One region of the Neomicrococcus aestuarii genome, then DNA from elsewhere that is predicted to be linked to it. Evidence: predicted binding sites of a transcription regulator. Region 1 holds the regulator's gene; each other region holds the start of a gene.
The links. Region 1 encodes LexA, which represses DNA repair genes until DNA is damaged. Its sites were predicted from a motif close to TCGAACANNTGTTCGA; they were not measured.

Region 1 (10,127 bases):
ACAGCTTGGCTGACCGCAACGATGTCAACATCGGAGCCAGCAAACAACAGTCCCGCCGCAGCAGAGACCACCAGCAAACCGATCACCGCTGGAGTGACCCACGCGAATTCCGAGCTGAGCTTCTCCCCCACCCGCGTTTGCACCCGCTGGCGCATTTTTTGCAGACGACGACGTCGCGGCGACAACGGTCGCAGGATCGGCAACGTTCCAGTAGCTGCGGCGACCTCGTCAGAGACATCCGCGCTGGCACTTGCTGCACCACCCATCGTGGTGGAGGCCGCCAGTTCGTTGAAGACTCCCAAGTCTCTTGAATCCGTGTCCTCGTCAGAGCCCCCCACTGCGTCGGCGCTTTGTGAGCGCGTCGGCGGGTTGGTGATCATCAAGATGATGCCCGCCAGCGAGCTGGCAATGCCGATCGCTGTGAGGCCGACGGTGGTGGAAATCATGGTTGCCACGAGGGCTGCGATGCCTGGACCCGTCATGAACACCACCTCGGTAGTGATGGCATCGAGGGCGTAGGCGGAGCGACGCATGGGACCCGTGGCCAGAATGCTCAAGGCCTGACGCAGCACGGAGAACACCGGAAGCGCGAACAAACCGCCGAGGAACACCAAGAGCAAAAGCCACTCGAAGTTCACATGCGGGGCGATGCTCCAGAGGGTAGCTTCGCCGATGATCGAAGGAATGAGTGCTCGGCGGAGTCCTTTGACGTCGATGGAACGACCGCGCCACGGAGAGCCCACCGCAATACCGACCGTGAAGATAGCGCCGACCAGTCCGGCGCTAGCCCAGTCCTTACCGAGGGTCTGGGCTACGTGCAGGGTCAGCATGACCCCGGCCGCAGCGTGCGGGAATCGGGCAATCAGACCCACCACCAGGAGCATGGGGATGCCGGGGATGGAGAGGACCTGTTTATAGCGATCGAAGTTCAACGAACCGCTCCGTGTTTCTGCTTCGAGGTTTCAGCTGCAAGATGTCAGCTGCGAGAGGTAGTTACAGATGTGTAGCCGAGGTGCCGGCGTTAGAACATTGCCGGGCCGCGGGCGACACTCAGCTCGACCGTATCAACTGCGAGCGCAAAAGCTTGAGTCTCACCTAGTTTTCGAGCCACCGATTGGGCAACAAGTTGAGCTTGTTCGGCGGTGATGCCGTCCGTGACGTGCACCGTGACGAGTACTTCGGGTCCTGCTCCGCCCCCGGGAAGAACAGTGCCTGTGCTGCTGTGGGAGGTAACGCCTCGACCAGGAGAGATCTCGAGCGCGTCCACCAGAGGTTCGTTCTGGGCGATCTGGTCCAGGCTCTTTTGAAGGTCTTGATCGATGTAGCTGGGCGTCCACTCTTGCTGTTGGGCCAGCGACCACACAGCGGGTCGGCGCACCACGAAGGTTCCGTTGCAGCCGGGGTCCAAGACCAACAACTGCGCTTCTTCCGCAACGGCGCTGAGGGCTGCGCGTGCTGCGTACACGGCAACGGGGCGCGCTTCCGGGTGCCACTGCGTGAGCCGGTCAACCGCGCTAAAGATCGGAAGCGCTTTGCGTCCGTCAGGAGCTTGAAGCCACACGAGTGCCATGTCTGAGGACTTATCCTCGGCGAAACCGTGTTCCCCGAGTCCACCTTCGGCCAGCTCTGCCACGACCGGTACGAAGACGCGGGCGCGGGCCAGAGCACCGACTATCTTTTGCTCGGCCTCAGCGATGTCCGCAGCGGTGCTCGGTGGAGCACTGGTGATGAACTCCGTCACGGCACTGTCTAGTTCCGGAACGGCTAAGCCGTTGTCATTTTCGAACTGGTGCTGAGGATCCGCAGAGTCGGTGAGATCACGCCCTGCCCACGGCACGCCAGCGGAGTCCGTGGCTTGACCGGCCCGAGCCAACGCGGCAGCGATGTGTCCGGGCAGGTGTCGTTCAGCGCCGTGGGCGTGGGAGTGATCGTGCGACATGAGTTCTTTCGTTGCGTGAGCGTGCGACCGCTAAAACGAGATTTAGCGGCGTCCGGCTACATCGAGTGCTTCAGGAAGCGTGAAGCGGCCAGCGTAGAGGGCTTTGCCCACAATGGCGCCTTCGACGCCGAACGGGACCAGCTCGCGGAGAACACGAAGGTCGTCGAGGCTAGAGATGCCGCCGGAAGCGACGATTGGTTTCGAGGTCTTTTCCGTCATCTGCTTCAAGAGCTCAACGTTGGGGCCGCGAAGGGTTCCGTCCTTGGTGACGTCGGTGACCACGTAGCGAGCGCAGCCAGCGTCCTCAAGGCGCTGCAAGACCTCCCAGAGATCTCCGCCTTCCTTGGTCCAGCCACGCGCTGCGAGGGTGGTGCCGCGGACATCGAGGCCCACGGCGATCTTGTCGCCGTGACGGGCAATTGCACGAGCCGTCCATTCAGGGTTCTCGAGAGCGGCGGTTCCCAGATTCACGCGTGCTGCACCAAATTCCAGGGCGCGTTCGAGGGACTCGTCGTCGCGGATGCCGCCGGAGAGTTCTACCCTGATGTTCAATTCGTCGGAGACGCGGCGCAGGATGTCCGTGTTATTTCCGCGACCAAAAGCGGCGTCCAAGTCCACCAAGTGAACCCACTCGGCGCCGTCGTTCTGCCACGCCATTGCGGCTTCCAACGGATCGCCGTAACCGGTTTCGCTGCCGGCTTCGCCCTGGACCAAGCGGACAGCCTGGCCGTCCGCAACGTCAACTGCGGGGAGGAGCTCAAGAATGTTGGTGTCCATGAATATTCCGATCTTTTGAGTCTTGCTAAGAATGAAGGTGTGTTAGTTGCTGTAGGTCAGCGCCCACGCTGCGCCCAGCGAAACGATCGCAAGGGCTGCCGCGGTGATAATCCACGAGATATGGGCCTTTTGTTGACGCAGCGAAAGCGCTCCGCCGATGAACAGGCCGCCAACGGCCATCAGGACAATGGACCACATTAGAGAGTTTCCAGCCAGTTCCGCAGGAGTTGCGCGCCAGCGTCGCCGGACTTCTCCGGGTGGAACTGGACGGCGCTGAGCGGTCCGTTCTCGACCCCAGCGATGAAGCGGCTCTCACCGTGCTGGGACCACGTCACGGCAGGTGGCTTCATGCGCGGTTGCGCGACGTCAAAGTTCCATTCCTGAACGGCATAGGAGTGCACAAAGTAGAAGCGCTCATCCTCAATGCCCTTGAACAGTTGGGAACCTTCAGCCGGTTCAACGGTGTTCCAGCCCATGTGCGGAACCACGTCGGCCTTCAAGAGCTCTACCTTGCCGGGCCACTCCCCCATACCTTCGGTGCGAACGCCGTGTTCAACGCCTTCTTCGAACAGGATTTGGTGGCCTACGCAGATGCCCATCACGGGGCGGTTTCCAGCCACGCGACGGCCGATCCAGTTGAGGGCACCAACGCTTTTGAGCGCGTCCATGACAGCTGCGAAGGCTCCCACGCCTGGCACCAAGAGTCCCTGGGCGTTCAGGACATCGTCAGCGTTGCGGCTGAGCTTGACCTCGGCTCCCACGTGTTCGAGGGCGCGAACGGCGGAGCGAACATTTCCGGAGCCGTAGTCCAGAACGGTAACGGAGGGTTTGGACATCCTAGAGAGCGCCCTTCGTGGAAGGAATGGCATTACCAATACGTGGGTCCAGCTCGACTGCCTGACGTAGCGCGCGAGCGAAAGCCTTGAACTGTGCTTCCACGATGTGGTGCGGATCGCGGCCGCCGATGAGGGTGATGTGCATGCAAATGCCGGCGTGCAAAGCAATGGCCTCAAAGATGTGACGGGTCAGCGAACCCGTGAAGTGGCCACCAATCAAGTGGTACTCCTGACCTGCCGGCTCACCCGAGTGAACAATGAAAGGACGACCAGAGATGTCCACAACGGCGTTGGCGAGGGCTTCATCCAGTGGAACGGTGGCTTCGCCGAAGCGACGAATGCCTGCCTTGTTTCCCAAGGCGGTCTTCAGGACTTCGCCCAGAGTGATGGCGATGTCTTCTACCGTGTGGTGAACGTCGATGTGAGTGTCACCGGTGGCCTTGACCGTCAGGTCAATCAGGGAGTGCTTGGACAGTGCCGTCAGCATGTGGTCGTAGAACGGTACCGAGGTATCGATGTTGGACTGGCCCGTGCCGTCCAGGTTCAGCTCCACTACGACGCTCGACTCGCTCGTCGCGCGTTCCATACGGGCACTACGGCCGCTCAACAATTCGGCAGACATGAATTCCTTCGGTTAGGCGGTCTTACGACCAGCGGGGTCTCACCGCCACGGGTGACCAACTCGCGCACGGACCTTGAGTCACGCGGCGCTTGATGAGGAGGACGGTATGGGTTGCCTCCGGGACCTACATCTATTCTATCGGCGCAGCGTCCGACTGAGACTTTTCGAGAATTTCCTCGAGGCCGGTCAGGAATGCGGTGGTTTCAGCTTCCGTTCCAGCCGTGACGCGCAAGTGTCCTGGAATGCCCACGTCGCGAATCAGTACGCCGCGGTTCAAGAGTTCTTGCCACACGAGTGCCGGGTTCTCGAGGCCGCCAAAGAAGACGAAGTTCGAGTCACTCGAGGCTGGCTGGAGGCCCATGCGCTTGAGCTCGTCGACAATGCGATCGCGCTGCATCTTGATGTCTTCGACGTTCGCCAACAAGGCATCAACGTGCTTGAGTGCTGCGTTAGCAGTTGCTTGGGTTACTGCTGACAAGTGGTACGGCAAGCGCACTAGGCGCATGGCATCTGCGACAGATGGCGCTGCGGCCATGTAACCCAAACGCGCGCCGGCCAGAGCGAAAGCTTTGCTCATGGTTCGAGAGACGATCAACCGCTCACGGCCCTCGAGCAAGGTGAGTGCTGAAGGAGTTCCGACGTGGGAGAACTCTGCGTAAGCCTCGTCCACAATGATGATGGCGTTGGAGGCTTCCCCTGCGTCGTACACGGCCTTGATGACGTCAAGGCCAAGTGCGGTGCCGGTGGGGTTGTTGGGCGAGCACAAGAAGACAATGTTTGGCTGTGCTTCACGAACCTGCTGAGCTGCGGACTCGGCGCTTAGTTCGAAGTCGTCTGCACGGACGCCCTTGATGTATTCGGTGTCGGTACCGGCAGCAAGGAGCGGGTACATCGAGTAGGTGGGAGGGAAACCCATGGCCGAGCGGCCTGGTCCACCGAACGCTTGGAGGATGTGCTGGAGAACCTCGTTGGAACCGTTGCCGGCCCAGATGTTTGCGGCTGTTAGGTTGTGCCCCAAGTAGCCGGCCAGGCGTTCGCGTAGTTCTGAGAACTCGCGGTCCGGGTAGCGATTGAGGTTCGCAGCTGCTGCGCGCACGTCCTCGGCAATGGAATCACGTACTTCAACAGGAAGCGGATGAGTGTTCTCGTTGACGTTGAGCATGTTCGGCACGTCAAGCTGTGGCGCACCATACGGCTTCAGTCCGCGAAGGTTGTCCCGAAGCGGCAGACGTTCAAAAGGATCCATTGACTGATTCACCAGTCAATTCTAGGCAAAGACGAACAGCGGACCGGAATTTTGAGTCGTCATGACTGGAATGCACGTAGTGATATCTGTCGCTACACTGACTCCCGGCCGGCTCCAGGCCAGCCCCATTCCCCGCGGACCGACCTAGTTCCAGTGGTCCTAGTTCCAGTGGTCCTAGTTCCAGTGGCGTTCCAGTGGCGAAGTTCGGTTATGGGTGAACCGGAACGAAAATTTCCTGACCAACGCGCAAGGTCTTGCCATCGATGACGTTCAATTCCTGAATCTGTTCGATGGTTTCGCGGGGATCCTGACCTGGAGCCACTGCTTCAGCGATGCTCCACAAGGAGTCACCCTGCAAGACGGTGACCTGGACGGCGTCAACACTTGAAGGTGCCGTGGATCCTGCCAGCACGGGGCTGGTGAACAGCCCAACGAGCGCCAGCAAGGCGGCTGCCAAGGTCATGGACGGGATCCCGATGAACACCAGACGGCCCTTGCGGGTGAGTTGAAGCTTCGCCGGTCGCTGTGCCGTGCGAGGACGTGCTTTCGAAAAATCGGTCAACGACGAGCGGCCTGCAGTCGCGCGGAACGGCGATGAAATTGCGGCAATAGTCATTGTTCTCCCCTTCATTCTTTCGAAGACTTGGGCGACTTTTCGCCCCGCCTCGAATACTGCTTCGAAAACCTATAGAACATTTCTAGCACGTATCTTCGATGATTGTCGAGACACACTCGAACAAATCTTTCAAAGACGTGCGCAGGTACCGTAGTGTTAGTGCAACGGAAGCTGCTAGAACTAGTGTCCTCACGGGTACTGACACTTAGAACATAGATTCCGAATTCAGCAGGCAAACTCGGGGACTTTCGTCAAAAGATGGAACGTCAATCGACGGCAAGAGACGGGACCGGAACATGACACGGCGGACAATGACCAAGATTCAGGAACGTGCCAACGCGCACTTCCCAGGACTCACCAGTCGGCAGCTTCAGATCGTTGATGTCATTCATCGTTTGATCGAAGAAAACAGCTACCCTCCCACCATGCGAGAGATCGGCGACGCCGCCGGACTAGCATCGCTTTCCAGCGTGACCTATCAGCTTGCACAGCTCGAGCAGCGTGGAGTCATCCGTCGTGACCCTAACCGTCCCCGTGCTATCGAATTGCTGATCGAAAAGGTCGAGGCTAAGAAGTGGGCTGAAGAGCAAAAAGCTTTCGCCAAGGAATCCTCGGTCCAGAACTCTGATACGTCCGCCTCTATACCTGAAGGCCGCACCGTTTTCGTAGATAACGACGATCTCGTCGCCGTTCCGCTCGTGGGACGTATCGCCGCCGGCGGACCAATTCTTGCCGAGCAGTCGGTGGAAGACACCATGCTCTTGCCGCGAGTTCTCACCGGTCAAGGCGAACTCTTCATGCTGAAGGTCGCTGGCGACTCAATGATCGACGCCGCCATTGCGGACGGTGACTGGGTAGTTGTTCGTCGCCAGAACTCCGCCAATAACGGAGACATTGTTGCGGCTCTGCTGGACGATGAAGCCACGGTCAAGACGTTCCGTCAGCGCGATGGTCACACGTGGCTTTTGCCGCAGAACACGAACTACGAACCGATTTTGGGCGATCACGCCACCATCATGGGTCGCGTGGTTTCCGTCCTACGCGCTATCTAGCTCGCAGCAATCCGTGTTTCATTTCTAATTTCGTTTCTCAGCGGTCTTTACTGAGCGGTCTTTACTGAGCGGTCGCTTCGAAAGGGTCGCTTCTAAGCGGTCGTCGCCTGATTCTTGGCGGCGGCCGCTAGTCGTTTAAGGACACCCGTCACGACGTCGGGATCCGTGGTGGACCACATTGGCGGCAGGGACGCCTTGATGAACCCTCCATAGCGCCGGCTGACGAGACGAGAATCCAAGATTGCGACGACGCCACGATCATCCGTGGAACGAATCAGACGGCCAGCACCCTGCGCCAGCTTAGTGGCCGCGCTACTGACGGACACGCTCATAAAGCCGCTGCCACCGCGACGATCAACGTCCTGTGTGCGTGCCTTCACGAGGGGTTCGTCGGGGCGCGGGAACGGAATTCGGTCAATGATGACAAGTCGGCATGAGGTGCCCGGGACGTCAACGCCTTGCCACAAGGACATGGTGCCGAAGAGACACGTAGCTTCATTCTCAGAGAACTCTTCGACGAGTGCCTTCATGCTCGATTCGCCTTGGCACAAAATGTCATAGTCCACGCGACGCCGCAGTTCTTCGGCGGCTTCTTCGGCCGCTCGGCGGGAGGAGAAGAGGGCGAGCGTTCCGCCTTCGGAGGCGTTGATCAATCGCTCGATCTCGTCGTATGTGCGTGGGTTGACGTCTCGCGAGGGTGCGTCAAGGTGCTTCGCCACGTAGAGGACACCCTGCTTGGAGTAGTCAAACGGGCTGCCGACGTCGATTCCGGACCACGACGGCGCACCATCGCCTCTGAGCCCAAGGTTTCCGGCGGCGGTATCGAACGCCGCGCCAATCGCTAGCGTTGCGCTCGTGAGCACGACGGTACGATCTGCGAAGAGCCCCTCCCTCAGTTGCATTCCCACAGAAAGTGGGGCGACGTGCAGAACTGCGGGGGAATCTTCTGATGCGGACTGGTACCCACTACCAGGCACAAACTCGCGCGGGCGAGCCGCCCACACGACGTCGTACTGGGGAGAAGCTTCCAAGAGACGCTCGGCTTGTTCCACGATGTACATGATCTGCGACTTCGCCATCTGCATGGCTCCGTCCGGATTCGCAGAGTCAATCTTGATATCCGAGGCAACCACGCGGGCGGCCTCCCGCACCATGGTGAGCGCTTCTCGTTGCTCCTCGGTAATACCGCGTGGCAAAAGACCATCAGACACGCTAGAGACGGATTCCTCGAAGGCTCTATTGGCTCGTTCGAGTGGCTCCACAATGACTTTGGCGTGCTTGCGTGCCGCACTGGCAGCCGCGGAGATCGTGGCGACGGACAGCGGCTTGGTCACCGAATTGGTGACACGATCCTCGAGCTCGTGGGCTTCATCCACCACCACAATGTCGAACTCTGGCAGGACGGCAAGACCTTCGAAAGCGGCGATCGCCAAGAGCGCGTGGTTGGTGACCACAATGTCGGCTTGCGCAGCCTTTTTACGGGCCAACTCGCTGAAACACTCTTCCGCCATAGGGCAGCGTTGCGACCCTAGGCACTCGATCGCGCTGACGGACACCTGGCGCCAGGCCTTGTCCGAGACGCCGGGCGTCAACTCGTCGCGGTCACCGGTTTCGGTGTCTTCAGCCCAATCCCGCAAACGAACAATTTCTTGCCCCAGAGCGCTCGAAGGCGAGGCAGCTTGATGGGGAGCGGCGGCCGCACCGTCGGCCCAATCGAACAGCGCATCCGTGGGCTCCTCCGGGTATCCCCCGCCCAGCTTGTGCTTGCACACGTAGTTGGAGCGGCCCTTCAGCAGGACCGCATCCACGGGACGAGGTAACTCGGGTTCCAGGTTCTTCAAGAGCCGCGGAAGGTCACGGCCCACAATCTGGCTTTGGAGCGCCAGAGTAGCGGTGGAGATGATGATGGGCTTCTCGGCGCTGAGCGAGTGATAAATCGAGGGCACCAGGTACCCCAAAGACTTTCCCGTTCCGGTGCCGGCCTGGACCAAAAGGTGCCCACCCTTTTCAAAGGATTCGATCACCTTTTGGGCCATTTCGTGTTGCCCGGAACGCGCTTGCCCGCCCATTTTGGACACGGCAAGCGTCAGCAGTTCATCAACGCGCTCGGCGCCGTTCAGCTCCTCATCGATCATGCTTGGGTAGCGCCCTCCGAAGGAGTTACCACAAAGGGTTCCAGCTCGGCCGCAAAGTCCTGGCGCACCTTGATATGCATGCGAGTACCCTCCTCCACGTGATCCATGGCGATAATTTCCGCCGATTGCTCGTGCAGACGGCTGACCAAGTCACCACGCTGATACGGAATCACCACATCCAGCTCCACGCCGGGACGTGGAATGGACTCGGACACTTCCTGAAGAAGCTCCTCGATTCCGTAACCGGTTCGAGCCGAAACCACCATAGTGCGCGGTTCGCGGTTCTTGATGCGCTCGAGCACATAAGGATCCGCGGCATCGGCCTTATTCAGGACAATGACCTCCGGGATGTTCTGTGCATCGATGTCCCGAAGCACTTCGCGAACAGCACGAATCTGTCCTTCCGGATCCGGGTGCGATCCATCCACGACGTGAAGAATCAGGTCAGAATCCCCGATTTCCTCAAGCGTGGAACGGAAGGCCTCGACCAGCTGCGTGGGCAAGGAACGCACGAAACCGACGGTGTCGGTGAGCGTGTATTCAATACCGTCCTCCGTCTGCGTCCTACGAACCGTGGGATCCAAGGTTGCGAAGAGCGCGTTCTCCACAAGGACGCCAGCATTGGTCAATCGGTTCAGCACCGAGGACTTGCCTGCGTTCGTATAGCCCGCGATGGCAACAGACGGAACATCGTTGCGCTTACGGTTGGCTCGCTTAGCTTCGCGAGCCGGTTTCATGGCTTGGATTTCGCGGCGCAGTTTCGCCATGCGGGTTCTAATACGACGACGATCGAGCTCGATTTTCGTTTCACCCGGGCCACGAGAACCAATGCCGCCCCCAGCAGCACCAACACGACCACCGGCCTGCCGGGACATCGATTCACCCCAACCACGCAAACGTGGCA
Region 2 (6,549 bases), 430 kb from region 1:
GTTGGTGACTACGGGCTTGTCACCCACCAACTGTGAGCCGCCACGGATGCTGTTCATCCAGGCGCCACCTGTCTTCGTGGAGCGGGCAAAGTAGTCCCCAAAGAAAAGACCCAGTGCTGAGCCGTCCTCGTTGAAAACTTCCCACACGCGAATATCCGGGTGGTACACGGGGATGTCGTGTCGCTGAGTGAAGGTGAGCCCGTAGAGCTTGTTCGCGGCGTAGAACACGCCCTTTGTCAGGACTGTGTCCAGTTCGAAGTACGGCTTGAGCGCGGCGGTATCCAGCTTGAACTCGGTAGCGCGCACCTGCTCGAGGTAGTACGGGAAGTCGCTGGCCGTGACGGGAGCCCCGGCAATCGCCGTGAGCTTTTCACGCTCGGCCAGAGCGTTGTTCCAGGCTGCCTTGGCGAGGGTCTTCAGCTGCGTATCGACGGCTTCAACCGAAGGCGCGGTCTGCTTCGCAAGCGCCAGCTCGGCATAATTCGCAAACCCCAGAATGCCCGCCTTCTCGGCGCGCAAAGTTGCAATTTCTTGAGCGAGGGACAGAGTTTCGGTCTCGATTTCAGGGTCGCCCACTGGCTGAATCCCGCCAGAATTCGGCAGACCACGCGTCACGGATCGCTCAAATAATCGCGCACGAACCTCAGCGCTGGTCAACGAAGACAACGCCGGCTGCGCGGAGAACAAGGACAGCGTGATGAGCCATCCCTCAAGTCCCTTTTCGGCGGCAGCGTCACGAGCGGCCGAAATCTGGGAAGCATCAAGGCCGTCGAGTTCCGCTTCATCCGTCACCAGAAGCGCATGCTGATTCAGGCCGGCCAACACTCGCGAGGAGAACTGTGCAGACAACTCTGCAACACGGTCGTTGATGGAACGAATTCGGTCCTTCTCGGCTTGCTCCAGCTGGGCGCCGGCAAGCACGAAGTCACGAAGCTTCTCAGAGACCAGCCGTGCATCCTCGCCCGTCAAAGCGGAGGCGTCCACCGCGGAGCAACGCTGGAATAGCTCGGCATTTTGCAGCGAGTCGTTCTCATGAGCCGTGGTGAGCGCGCTGATTTCCTTGTAAGCGGCTTGGATCTCAGGGGTTCCATGCGCCGGATACACGTTCGCGAACGCCATTTCGGCCTCGCGTAACAAAGCTCCGGAACGCTCCAACGCCACAAAAGTGTTCTCAAAGGTTGCAGGCGTGGGATCCTGCGCGATCTCTTGGATCTCGCGCGTGTGACGCGCGATTCCTTCCTTGATGGCTTCGACGTAGTCAGCGGCGGAAAGTGCTGCGAAGTCAGGAACGAGGTACTCGTTGCTGGGCGGCTCAAAGAAGGCGTTGGTCATGCCATCCAGCTTTTCACACCCACCGGACGCCAGCCACTAACGGCGCCGCTCGCGTGCCGAATCTGTTCCTCCCGATAGGCTCGAAACGTGAATAACATCTCTCACCCAGCCCGCAACGTCGCGGCAGCCCTCCTGATCCTCACCAACGCGCTCACTGGATGCTCGGCAGGGGAGCAAGCTGCGCCGTCGTCCTCTCTAGGAAATTACGACGACGCCAGCTCCACTCCCAGCGCAACCCTCAGTTCCGGCGGGGCCAGCGTCAGTTCTGACAGCAGCGAAAGTGAGGCGTCAGATTGCGGTGCGGGTGAGTGCGTGGATGTGGTACTGACTGGGGATGTGCTGCTGCACCCGCCGCTGTGGGAGAACGCCGAACAGGCCGACGGTAGCTACGATTTCGCGCCCTTGCTAGCCGGTCTCAAACCCTTGCTTCCCGACGAAGCCATCGGGGTGTGCAATATGGAAACGCCGCTCGCGCCCGAAGGCGGACCGTACCGCGGATACCCAAGTTTCACGGTTCCGCCCGATATTGCCGAGGCGCTAAAGGAAACCGGATACGACGCGTGCTCCACGGCGTCAAACCACACGGTCGACGCGGGGACCGAGGGCGTGGTTCGAACTCTCGACACCTTGGAGGCTGCCGGGCTAGAGACCACCGGCTCTTATAGGACGGCGAGTGAGGCGGAGGAGCCGCTCGTCCTCGAATCCAACGGCGTCAAAGTGGCCATTGTGGTGGGAACGTTCAGTCTGAACGGGCTCCGCGCTGACGCATCGTGGCGGGTCGACATGATCAATACGGACCGCATGATTGCGAAAGCCAAAGCAGCGCGCGAAGCCGGGGCTGATGTGGTGCTCGCCGGGACACACGACGGCACCGAATACGTCTCCACGCCGTCGGCTTCTCAAGAACAAACGTTCAAAGCACTGGCCGCTTCCGGGGAATTCGACGCCGTCTACGGACATCACACGCACTCGGTGCTTCCCATCGAGAAGTATGACGGCACCTGGTTGGTCTACGGCCTGGGAAATTCGGTGGCCCGTCACGCGACCGATCTCGCCGTGAACCGCGAAGGACTTACGGTTCGATTTCGATTTATGAAGGACGACGACGGCACGTGGAACACCGAAGCTCCCGCCTGGACCGCGCACATCATGGCACGCGAACCCGACCGCTGGTGCGCCCTGGGAACGGACGAAATCTGCACCACGTCGTCCGAAGACTCAGCAAGTTTGGAACGCACCACAACCACCGTGAATCAGCTCGGTGCGGATGAAGACGGTGCAAGGCAGGATAATTACACACCATGACCACCATTGGAGTACTTGCCCTGCAGGGCGATTTTCGCGAACACCTTCGCGCGATTGACGATTTAGGACAATCCAGCGTGCCGGTGCGGCGCGCGCGGGAACTCACCGGACTCGACGGACTGATCATCCCCGGCGGAGAATCCACCGCGATCGACAAGTTAGCCCGTTCCTTCGACATTGCGCAGCCCATCAAAGACGCGATCGCAGACGGTCTTCCCGTTTACGGCTCTTGCGCCGGATTGATCATGCTGGCCGATCACATTGTGGATCCCGCCCACGATCTCAAGGGAAACCCGCAACAGACGTTCGGCGGAATCGATATGTCCGTGCGCCGAAATGCCTTTGGACGCCAAGTGGATTCATTTGAAGAAGACATTGACTTCAAGGGACTCAGCGAACCCCTCAAGGCAGTCTTTATCCGTGCGCCATGGGTGGAACGTGTGGGAGAGAACGTAGAAATCCTCGCTAGCGTCCCGGTGCCCGCGCTGGATGCTACTAGAATTGTCGCAGTCCGTTCGCGGAATCTGCTCGCGACGAGCTTCCATCCTGAAGTTTCGGGGGAGCGCCGCGTTCACGAATTGTTCATCAAGATCATACGAGGGGAAGCTTAGGCATGTCAGGCCATTCCAAATGGGCAACCACTAAGCACAAGAAAGCTGTCATCGACGCCAAGCGCGCCAAGTCTTTCGCCAAGCTCATCAAGAACATCGAAGTTGCTGCTCGCGCCGGTGGCGCAGATATGTCCGGCAACCCTGCTCTGGAACTTGCCGTTTCTAAGGCTAAAAAGACTTCTGTGCCCAATGACAACATTGACCGCGCGATCAAGCGTGGTGCCGGTCTGACCGGTGAGTCTATTGACTACCAAGAGATCATGTACGAAGCACGTGGCCCACAGGGCTCCGCACTTCTTATTGAGTGTTTGACGGATAACAAGAACCGCGCCGCCTCTGAGGTGCGCCTTGCCGTGACCCGTAACGGTGGATCGATCGCCGATCCAGGTTCCGTTTCTTATCAGTTCACCCGCAAGGGCGTCGTGAACTTGCCGAAGAACGAGCTCACCGAAGATGACCTTCTCATGGCTGTGCTTGAAGCCGGCGCTGAAGAGGTCAAGGACTCCGGAGAGAACTTCGAAGTTCACTCCGAGCCACAGGATCTGCGTGCCGTGGTGTCTAGCCTCGAAGAAGCTGGCATCGAGTACGAGACCGACGAAGTTGAATTCGTCTCCTCCATGCAGGTTGAACTCGATGCAGATTCTGCTCGCAAGTTCCTCAAGCTGGCGGACGCGTTGGAAGACTTGGATGACGTGCAGAACGTCTACTCCAACGTAGACATCTCCGCTGACGTCATGGCCGAGCTGGACGAAGACTAACCCAGTGACCCTTCGAGTAGTCGGGGTGGACCCCGGCCTTACTCGCTGCGGTTTAGCGTGCGTCGACGTGGAAACGAATCGGCGCACGCAACTGGTCGGCGTGACCGTCATTGGCACTACCGCCGATCAGCCGCTCGACGAGCGACTTTTGAGGATTGACCAAGGGATTGAAGCCTGGCTTGATCAGTACAAGCCAGACGTGGTGGCCATCGAGCGCGTGTTCGCCTCAACGAATGTCTCTACCGTCATGGGTACGGCACAAGCCTCAGGCATTGTGATTGCCGCAGCCGCGCGTCGTCGTATTCCCGTAGCCCTGCACACCCCCACGGAGGTGAAAGCCGCTGTCACCGGCAGCGGCCAAGCCTCGAAGGATGCGGTGGGCAAGATGGTGACCAAGATTCTGCGGTTGACCGAAGTCCCGAAACCCGCGGACGCAGCCGACGCCATTGCCCTGGCGATCACGCACGGGTGGCGCGGTGCAGCGCCGGGCTCCCAAGCCAGCGCGTCCTCGCACTCCGCTAGCGCCCTCACGCCCGCGCAAAAGGCCTGGGCGGCCGCTGAAGCGACGGCACGCCGAACCCGCTCTCGCTAAAAGCACTCATCATCGAGTACGGTTTTCGTAGATGTGTTCTAAAGGTTGTTGAGTTCTACCTGTTCTGAAGTCGCTTCAGTGCGCACAGCTTGTTGAAGGCGCAGAAAAGTGAAAACTCAGCACAGTGAAAGGTGAAGGCGTGATTGCAACTCTGACGGGAACGGTTACCCATGTTGGTTTGTCACATGTGGTGATCGACGTCAACGGCTTCGGAATGCTAGTGCATTCAGTTCCGAGCACGCTCGCCGCACTCACGGTGGGCGAGGTAGCCACGCTGCACACCCACATGGTGGTCCGCGAAGACTCCATGAATCTGTACGGTTTCGCGGATGGGGGATCGCGCGATGTTTTTGAGGTCCTCATTAGCGTCTCCGGCGTAGGCCCACGCATTGGCTTGGCAATCCTCGCGGTACATTCAGCCGAAGCCGTGCGTATTGCCACCACCACCAAGGACGTCACCGCGTTCACGAAGGTTCCCGGTATTGGCCCCAAAGGAGCCCAGCGCATTGTGCTGGAGCTTGCCGGCAAGCTCGCACCGACGGGCGAGGACGAAGGCATCGTTTCTGTCGTCGTGGGGGAGAACCCATGGGAGCCACAAGTTACCGAGGCGCTCGTGGGACTGGGCTGGTCGGAAAAGGACGCCAAGCGCATGCTGGCAAAGTTCCCGGAGACGGAGCCTGAGATTGCCGAGCGCGGGTCCGTCCCAGAAATTCTTCGCGCAGTGTTGCGTACCCTGGGTAACTCCGCAACAGGACGCAACTGATGAGCGACGAAGTACCGTTGACAGCCTCTGGCGCCGAACCAGAAGAACGAGTAATTGAAGCTGCGCTTCGACCTAAGAATCTGGACGACTTCGTGGGTCAGCCCCGCGTTCGCAAACAGCTCTCACTGGTGTTGGAAGCCTCCAAGATTCGTGAGCGCGTCGCCGATCACGTGTTGCTCTCCGGCCCTCCCGGCCTGGGCAAAACCACGCTGGCCATGATCATCGCCGCCGAAATGAACGCGCCACTGCGCATCTCTTCGGGACCGGCCATCCAGCACGCCGGAGACCTAGCGGCTATCTTGTCTTCCCTGAGCGAAGGCGAAGTGCTCTTTCTGGACGAAATTCACCGTATGAGCCGTCCCGCTGAGGAAATGCTCTATATGGCCATGGAAGATTTCCGCGTCGACATTGTGGTGGGTAAGGGCGCCGGCGCTACCGCCATCCCGCTGGACCTTCCACCGTTCACGCTCGTCGGTGCCACCACGCGCGCTGGCCTACTACCTGGCCCGCTCCGTGACCGCTTTGGCTTCACCGGACACCTCGAGTTCTATTCGGTTCCCGAGCTTGAACTGGTATTGCGCCGTTCCGCCATGCTCATGGATTTGAAAGTGAACTCCGCGGGCTTCTATGAAGTGGCCTCCCGCTCCCGCGGAACGCCCCGTATCGCCAACCGCCTCTTGCGCCGCGTGCGTGACTGGGCGCTTGTGCACGGGATTGAACAGATTGATGCGCGTGCGGCCTCCGCAGCATTGGATATGTACGAAGTCGACGCGAAGGGACTGGATCGGCTGGACCGGGCCGTCCTGCATGCTCTGTGCACCAAGTTCGGTGGCGGACCTGTGGGTCTGTCCACGCTTGCCATCGCGGTAGGCGAGGAAACGGAAACGGTTGAAACCGTGGCCGAACCGTTCCTGGTGCGTGAAGGATTACTGGGCCGCACCCCGCGCGGGCGCATCGCGACCCCGCAAGCGTGGGAGCACCTCGGTCTGACCATGCCGAAGGATGCCATCCTGTCCGGGCAGACCTATATTTCCTTCGACGACGACCAAGCCGAAGCGGAAGACTAAGGCGAGCTGCGTCGTCGTCCTCCGTGAGCCGTGGAGGGTTCGTTAAGGTGTGACCTATAGAATGGCCACGGCCGTACTCTGCATGTGACCCCAAACTCACGCGCATCTGACCGTAACGGCT
Region 3 (6,549 bases), 180 kb from region 1:
ACTACGACGAACACGTCACTGAGAGTGTTATTTCCATCAGGCATGGCTCGCTGGGTAATCGCGTCTAACATCGGCACCCCGGCGGTTCCCGAAGGCTCTCCATCATCAGAACTTCGTTGAATTTCCCGCTTCGAACCAATACTGAGGGCGCTGCAATGATGCCTGGCATCAAAGTGTGCACGGCGAATTCGGCCTAATAATTCGCGGGATTCATCTACGCTCTCAACTCGGTTGGCGTAAGCAATGAAACGGGATCGTTTGATGTCTATTTCGTGGATAGTCTCTGTGCTTTCCTTCGGCACCCAATACACATGCTGCGAGGCGACGGAGGTGGAAGAGGACATGCTCTAAAGTCTATTGAGTGAATACCGAATCGCAGACTAAGAAACGGTTGATGATTGGCCTCACCGGCGGCATAGCCTCTGGAAAATCTGCGGCAGCGCGTCGCTTTCAGAAACTTGGCGCCATATTGATCGACGCAGATCAGATTTCTCGTGACGTTGTTGCCAAGGGAACGCCGGCGCTTAAGGACATTGTCTCAAGTTTCGGTCCTGAGGTTCTCACGCCAGAAGGAACCCTAAATAGGCCAGTTCTGGGTGCAATAGTCTTCTCAGATGAGCAGAAACGGGAACAACTGAATGCGATTGTGCATCCTAGGGTCCGCGAAGAATCGGCACGCTTGATCTCGGCTGCTCCAGCCGGATCTGTCATCGTTCAAGACATCCCATTGTTGGTAGAGACGGGTCAGGAAAAGAGCTTTGACATCGTCGTAGTGGTTGAAGCGCCGATCGAGGAACGGATCCGGCGCATGACAGAGGACCGCGGAATGTCGAGGGAGGACGCGCTTGCTCGAATAAGTGCGCAGGCGTCAGACAGTGAGCGGGCGAAGATCGCCGATGTCATTCTCGACAATTCAGGTTCTCTAGAAGACCTAAAAGATTCCGTAGATCGTTTTTGGAACGAGCACGTAGCTAATGAGTCACCTGCTGGTGTCCAAAGGAGTGAAGATAGATGAGTCAACAACAGCCAATTATTCCGGGGCGGGGTACAGCTCCAGGGCCTTACAAATTGCAACGTATGAAGTGGGTTCGCCGCTTCGTCGTCGCAATGACCGTTTGCTGGGCGATTGCACTAGTCTTCTGGCTGCTGCTAGGTGGCAGAGCGGAATTTGTCTCGGGACAGAGCCCATATTCGATGACGGTAATCCTCAGCGGCATCTTGGCCGGTCTGGGAGTAATTTTTGCGGTTGCTGCAGCGCTCACGTTTGTTCAGAGCCTCTCCGGAGCCACCATGGAACGGCTCTCGGAGGGTCCACTGTTGAACCCTAATGGGAAGAAAAAGGGCACGCGTTGGTAGAGCTCAATGAGCATTACCGAGGCAACATTCCAGAAGTGACGCTTGCTAAGCAGCATCATTGAGTGACCGATAGGAGCGTCGGCGAAATGTTCTTGTCGGCGAATCGTCCAAACTTTCCCATGGGCGACTCTTCACACTGAGCCCAAACCTGTCCGTGATGGTCAGCTCACCGTTTTTTCCAGAGCGGATGCGCAGGTGACCCAGTGATTTGAGGCGATGGTGCTTTCTGCAGAGCAGAGCTAGGTTCTCCAAGGTTGTTTTCCCGCCATCTTGGGCTTCGTGCAAATGGTCGGCATCGCAGGATCGCCCGGGTCGCTGGCAACCGGGAACCCTGCAAAATCGATCCCGCCACAGTAACGCGTCTCGTTGTTCGCGACTCGGTTGATATGTATCAATTCCGTTCACCGATCCATTGAGCGGATCTTCGATGAGTCGGCGCCATACCGTTGCCCGTCGTGCCAGTTCCCTCGCAGAGTCCGGATCGATCGTTCCGAACCTCTCACCTTCAGCCCAACGGTTCTCCGGAGCGAGAGCGGCGGCCGGATTCTCATGGCTTTCCGGCAGGAGATTGGACGTTGCGGGCGCTCCCTGGACCCCGGTCAATACACTTGACGGGATCAGAACGGCAATTGTTGCAGAAATGCTCTCGAGCCATGATTCATCGGTAATCCATTCCGGTTCGCGACCTTGAGCTTCTTGAATTTCCTGCTCTTTACGGATTGCAGGACTCGGCAGAATGAGATTTAGGAAGGCATCGGTACGCGTTTCATCGGTAGATCGCGGATCCTTGGGATCCTTGAGCCGGGCTTGTTCTACTGCTTTGTCAAGTCGGCGCTGGAGTGCTTCAGCCGCAACGGTTGGTATGTAGGCGTTCACATATGACATTCCGTCGTCGCCGGACTGAATTGAGATGAAGCGGTTCTCTCGGGCAACTTTATGAGCAGCCGCTGGACTCTTGAGATGGTGTCTTTTTCGCCAGTTCTCAGCCAACTTCTTGACTTGCCAGGCGGTCTTTCCGGTGAGGCGACTCTCAAGGAAGGACGCAAGCTGATTTTTCATCGCCTCGACCTGTTCTTGCGCTGCCTTGACGTCGTTCTCAAATCGCGTGAGTTCGTCAGGGTGGTAGTTGCCCTGCTCATCGGGAAGAGGCGTATCAACAGGCGGCGGAGTGATCTTTTCAATCTCGTCGATCGCGTGCTCAACGGCCCGGCGCGGTACCTCACCAGCAGAAATCTTTTGCTGAAGCATGGGAAACACGTGAACTGCTGAATGCGCCCTGCGCATCAAGGCCGCCGCCTCGTACTCTGAAATATCTAGCTCTTGAGCCAAATGATAGGTGACTGCAAGCTCGGCCATTTGTCCCGGTCCCACGCCAGCGCGCACGGACGTAATCATGCCGGGGCGTGGCGGAATGGCGAGTCTCTCGAAGTTGAGGGTTCCTCGTTCGTTGAGTTGCGAGGAGTCACGAGCGCTTAGTTCAACGATCTCAGATGTGACACGGAAAATTTCGGCATCAGCTTGGCGGCGCGCCACCTCAGCCTGATGAAGAGAGTCGAACAGCTGCTCGAAGATTTCTGCGCTCATCGCGTCCTTGTCCGCAACGTCACCCTCAGTCGTCGCAGTAGAAGAGAGCGCACGGCTAGCGGCCTTTCCAGAAACAACGTTAGGCGCACCTCCAGATGCGACCTTAGATGCAACTCCAGACGCAACTTCGGGACCAGGCTCCCTCTCAGCCTGGCCCATTTCTTCCGCAGAGAATTCCTCTCGTGATTCCATGTACCCAGCCTGACTCGTCCAGCAGCCACTCCGAAAGCAACAGCACAAGAATGTGGACAACTTCCACCTCTGTTAGCGAAAACAGTCACCAGTGGGGGATCTACACAGGCACGGAGGCGTAGCCTTTTACACATGAGTCTTGCCCAACAGATCAATCGTGTAGTTGCACCCTTTGAGGTCATCAGCGAGTACCAGCCGGCCGGCGATCAGCCACAAGCCATCAAGGAACTTGCAGAGCGCGTCAACAACGGCGAGAAAGACGTCGTCCTTTTGGGCGCCACCGGTACCGGTAAGAGCGCAACGACGGCGTGGCTCATCGAGCAGATTCAACGCCCAACGCTTGTGATGGTCCAGAACAAGACCCTCGCGGCGCAGCTGGCTAATGAGTTCCGAGAACTCCTGCCGAATAACGCGGTGGAGTACTTCGTGAGCTACTACGACTACTACCAGCCAGAAGCGTACGTTCCCCAGACGGACACGTTCATTGAGAAGGATTCAAGCATCAACGAAGAAGTTGAGCGCTTGCGTCACTCGGCAACGAATGCGCTTCTCACGCGCCGGGATGTGGTGGTTGTCGCGACGGTCTCTTGCATCTACGGTCTCGGTACTCCGGAGGAGTACATCCGCGGAATGGTCACTCTGACCAAGGGCGCCGAGCTGAACCGTGATGACATGCTGCGGCAGTTCGTACAGATGCAATATTCGCGCAACGACATGGACTTCCACCGCGGCACCTTCCGGGTCCGTGGAGACACTGTGGAGATCATCCCGATGTACGAAGAGCAAGCCATCAGGATTGAGTTCTTCGGCGATGAGATCGAGAACATCTACACGCTTCATCCGCTCACTGGCGAGATCATTCGTGAAGAGCAGGAAATGTACGTGTTCCCGGCATCGCACTATGTCGCTGGAGCGGACCGTATGAACCGGGCGATCACCAGTATCGAGGATGAGCTCCAACAGAGGCTCAAGGAGTTCGAGAGCCAGAACAAGCTGGTGGAGGCTCAGCGCCTCAGAATGCGCACCACTTATGATCTCGAGATGATGCAGCAGATGGGTTTCTGCAACGGTATCGAGAACTATTCACGTCACATTGATGGTCGTCCGCAGGGTAGCGCGCCGCACTGTCTACTCGATTATTTCCCCGATGACTTTGTACTTGTTATCGATGAGTCCCACGTAACGGTTCCGCAGATCGGCGCCATGTATGAGGGTGACATGTCCCGCAAGCGCACCTTGGTGGAGCACGGCTTCCGACTCCCGAGCGCTATGGACAACCGTCCGCTCAAGTGGGATGAGTTCCTCGAGCGCATCGGACAGACGGTCTACTTGAGCGCCACGCCTGGAAAGTATGAGCTTGGCAAGGCTGACGGTGTGGTGCAGCAGATCATCCGCCCGACTGGCTTGGTTGATCCGGAGATCGTTGTGAAGCCCACGAAGGGCCAGATTGATGATCTGCTGGACGAGATTCGCACGCGTACGGACAAGAACGAACGTGTCTTGGTGACCACGTTGACCAAGCGCATGGCGGAAGATCTCACGGACTACCTCACGGAAAATGGTGTCAAGGTCCAATACCTGCACTCGGATGTGGACACGCTCCGACGCGTGGAGCTCTTGCGGGAGCTGCGCCTCGGAACGTTTGATGTCCTCGTAGGCATCAACTTGCTTCGCGAGGGCTTGGACCTTCCCGAAGTCAGCTTGGTGGCAATCCTTGACGCTGACAAGGAAGGCTTCCTTCGATCTGCAACGAGTCTTATCCAGACCATCGGTCGTGCGGCGCGTAACGTTTCGGGCGAAGTGCACATGTATGCGGACCGGATTACGGACTCGATGGCGAAAGCGATTGAGGAAACGAACCGTCGTCGTGAAATCCAGGTTGCGCACAACAAAGAGCACGGTATTGACCCGCAGCCGTTGCGCAAGAAGATCGCCGATATCACGGATCAGTTGGCGCGCGAGGATGCGGACACTCAAGAGCTGCTCGCGAAGAACAAGGGTTCAAAGTCGGCAAGTAAGGCCGCGGAGGGTATCCGTAAGGACGGCTTGGCTGCGGCACCGGCTGAGGATCTGGTGGATTTGATTGAGCAGATGTCGCAGCAGATGCATGGCGCTGCGGAAGAGCTTCAGTTCGAGCTCGCGGCCCGCTTGCGCGACGAAATTGCGGATCTGAAGAAGGAACTGCGCCAAATGCAGAAGGCGGGACACGCGTAGAAGGTGAGTTGCGTCGTCGTACTAAATATTGAAGGACGACGACGCAGCTCACCACCGCGCTCACCCTGCGGAAACGAGCGCAACGTGCGTGAACGTTAGTTAGCTAAGTCCCGCAATGAGCGGGTGGGTGTGTATGATTTTCAACAGCGTAGGGGAGTATCCCAATACTGCGAACGTCAGCACGCCGAGCCGGTTAGTCTTCACTGCCGAGCGGAGCCGGGCGCAGTAGCCGCATTCTTGCGGCGGAGAGACTTGCGATCATCATTCGTACCCGCGCTCTTCCTGTCGCGCGGCCAAAAGTGAAAGGCCAGTCTTTGACAGACCAGCTCACAGCACAATTCCAGATCATCACGTTTGTGGTGCTCGGCCTCGTGCTTCTATTTGATCTTCTATACGTGGTTAAGCGACCACACGAACCTTCTATGAAGGAAGCCGGCCTGTGGGTTGGTTTCTATGTCACTCTCGCACTTATTTTTGCGGGATTGATGTTTTGGCAAGCCGGCCCAGATTACGGTGCGGAGTTCCTTGCAGGTTGGGTGACCGAGTATTCACTCTCTGTTGACAACCTGTTTGTCTTCATCATCATCATGGCTCGCTTCTCGGTACCTCGTAAGTACCAGCAAGAAGTGCTGATGTTCGGCATCATTATTGCGTTGATTCTTCGCGGTATCTTCATTGCTATCGGCGCTGTTGCTCTCGAGCACATGAGCTGGATCTTCTACTTGTTCGGCGCTTTCTTGCTCTGGACCGCGTGGAAGCAAGCTACAGATTCCGGTGAAGAAGAAGAGGAAGGCGCGGAGCCTGGCTTCGTTGCTCGTCTCACCAAGCGTCTGCCAGTCTCGGAGAACTTCGACGGCAACAAGTTGCGCACCACCGTCAACGGAAAGCGCTTGTTCACCCCGATGGTTCTGGTGTTCATCACCATCGGTATCACCGACTTGATGTTCGCTTTCGACTCGATTCCAGCTATCTTCGGACTCACCCAGAGCCCGTTCATTGTGTTCACGGCGAACATTTTCGCGCTCATGGGGTTGCGCCAGTTGTACTTCCTCTTGGGCGGACTCATGGAGCGCCTCGTGTACCTCAAGCACGCTTTGTCTGCGATCCTCGCGTTTATTGGTGTGAAACTCATCTTCCACGCTATGCATGAGAACGAGTTGCCATTCATCAATGGTGGCCATGGCATTGAATGGGCTCCCGAGA

Region 2: ruvA (Holliday junction branch migration protein RuvA) is a predicted target of LexA. The motif match lies at 4,624-4,639, and genes of this name have one in related genera.
Region 3: HD598_RS02415 (HNH endonuclease signature motif containing protein) is a predicted target of LexA. The motif match lies at 2,909-2,924, and genes of this name have one in related genera.

What each region holds. Positions count from the first base shown of each region.
Region 1 is NZ_JACHDR010000001.1:364,216-374,342, reverse strand. Features, by position in the region: gene HD598_RS01690 (MFS transporter) at 1-932, opposite strand, end outside; gene HD598_RS01685 (SseB family protein) at 1,022-1,939, opposite strand; gene priA (bifunctional 1-(5-phosphoribosyl)-5-((5-phosphoribosylamino)methylideneamino)imidazole-4-carboxamide isomerase/phosphoribosylanthranilate isomerase PriA) at 1,982-2,716, opposite strand; gene HD598_RS01675 (hypothetical protein) at 2,759-2,914, opposite strand; gene hisH (imidazole glycerol phosphate synthase subunit HisH) at 2,914-3,552, opposite strand; gene hisB (imidazoleglycerol-phosphate dehydratase HisB) at 3,554-4,174, opposite strand; gene HD598_RS01660 (histidinol-phosphate transaminase) at 4,305-5,420, opposite strand; gene HD598_RS01655 (LysM peptidoglycan-binding domain-containing protein) at 5,629-6,036, opposite strand; gene lexA (transcriptional repressor LexA) at 6,333-7,088, shown strand; gene HD598_RS01645 (ATP-dependent DNA helicase) at 7,181-9,223, opposite strand; gene hflX (GTPase HflX) at 9,220-10,127, opposite strand, start outside.
Region 2 is NZ_JACHDR010000001.1:792,203-798,751, reverse strand. Features, by position in the region: gene HD598_RS03520 (M3 family metallopeptidase) at 1-1,332, opposite strand, end outside; gene HD598_RS03515 (CapA family protein) at 1,420-2,637, shown strand; gene pdxT (pyridoxal 5'-phosphate synthase glutaminase subunit PdxT) at 2,634-3,248, shown strand; gene HD598_RS03505 (YebC/PmpR family DNA-binding transcriptional regulator) at 3,251-4,006, shown strand; gene ruvC (crossover junction endodeoxyribonuclease RuvC) at 4,011-4,598, shown strand; gene ruvA (Holliday junction branch migration protein RuvA) at 4,738-5,361, shown strand; gene ruvB (Holliday junction branch migration DNA helicase RuvB) at 5,361-6,428, shown strand.
Region 3 is NZ_JACHDR010000001.1:543,979-550,527, forward strand. Features, by position in the region: gene HD598_RS02400 (IMPACT family protein) at 1-344, opposite strand, end outside; gene coaE (dephospho-CoA kinase) at 362-1,015, shown strand; gene HD598_RS02410 (hypothetical protein) at 1,195-1,356, shown strand; gene HD598_RS02415 (HNH endonuclease signature motif containing protein) at 1,402-2,712, opposite strand; gene uvrB (excinuclease ABC subunit UvrB) at 3,265-5,346, shown strand; gene HD598_RS02425 (TerC family protein) at 5,661-6,549, shown strand, end outside.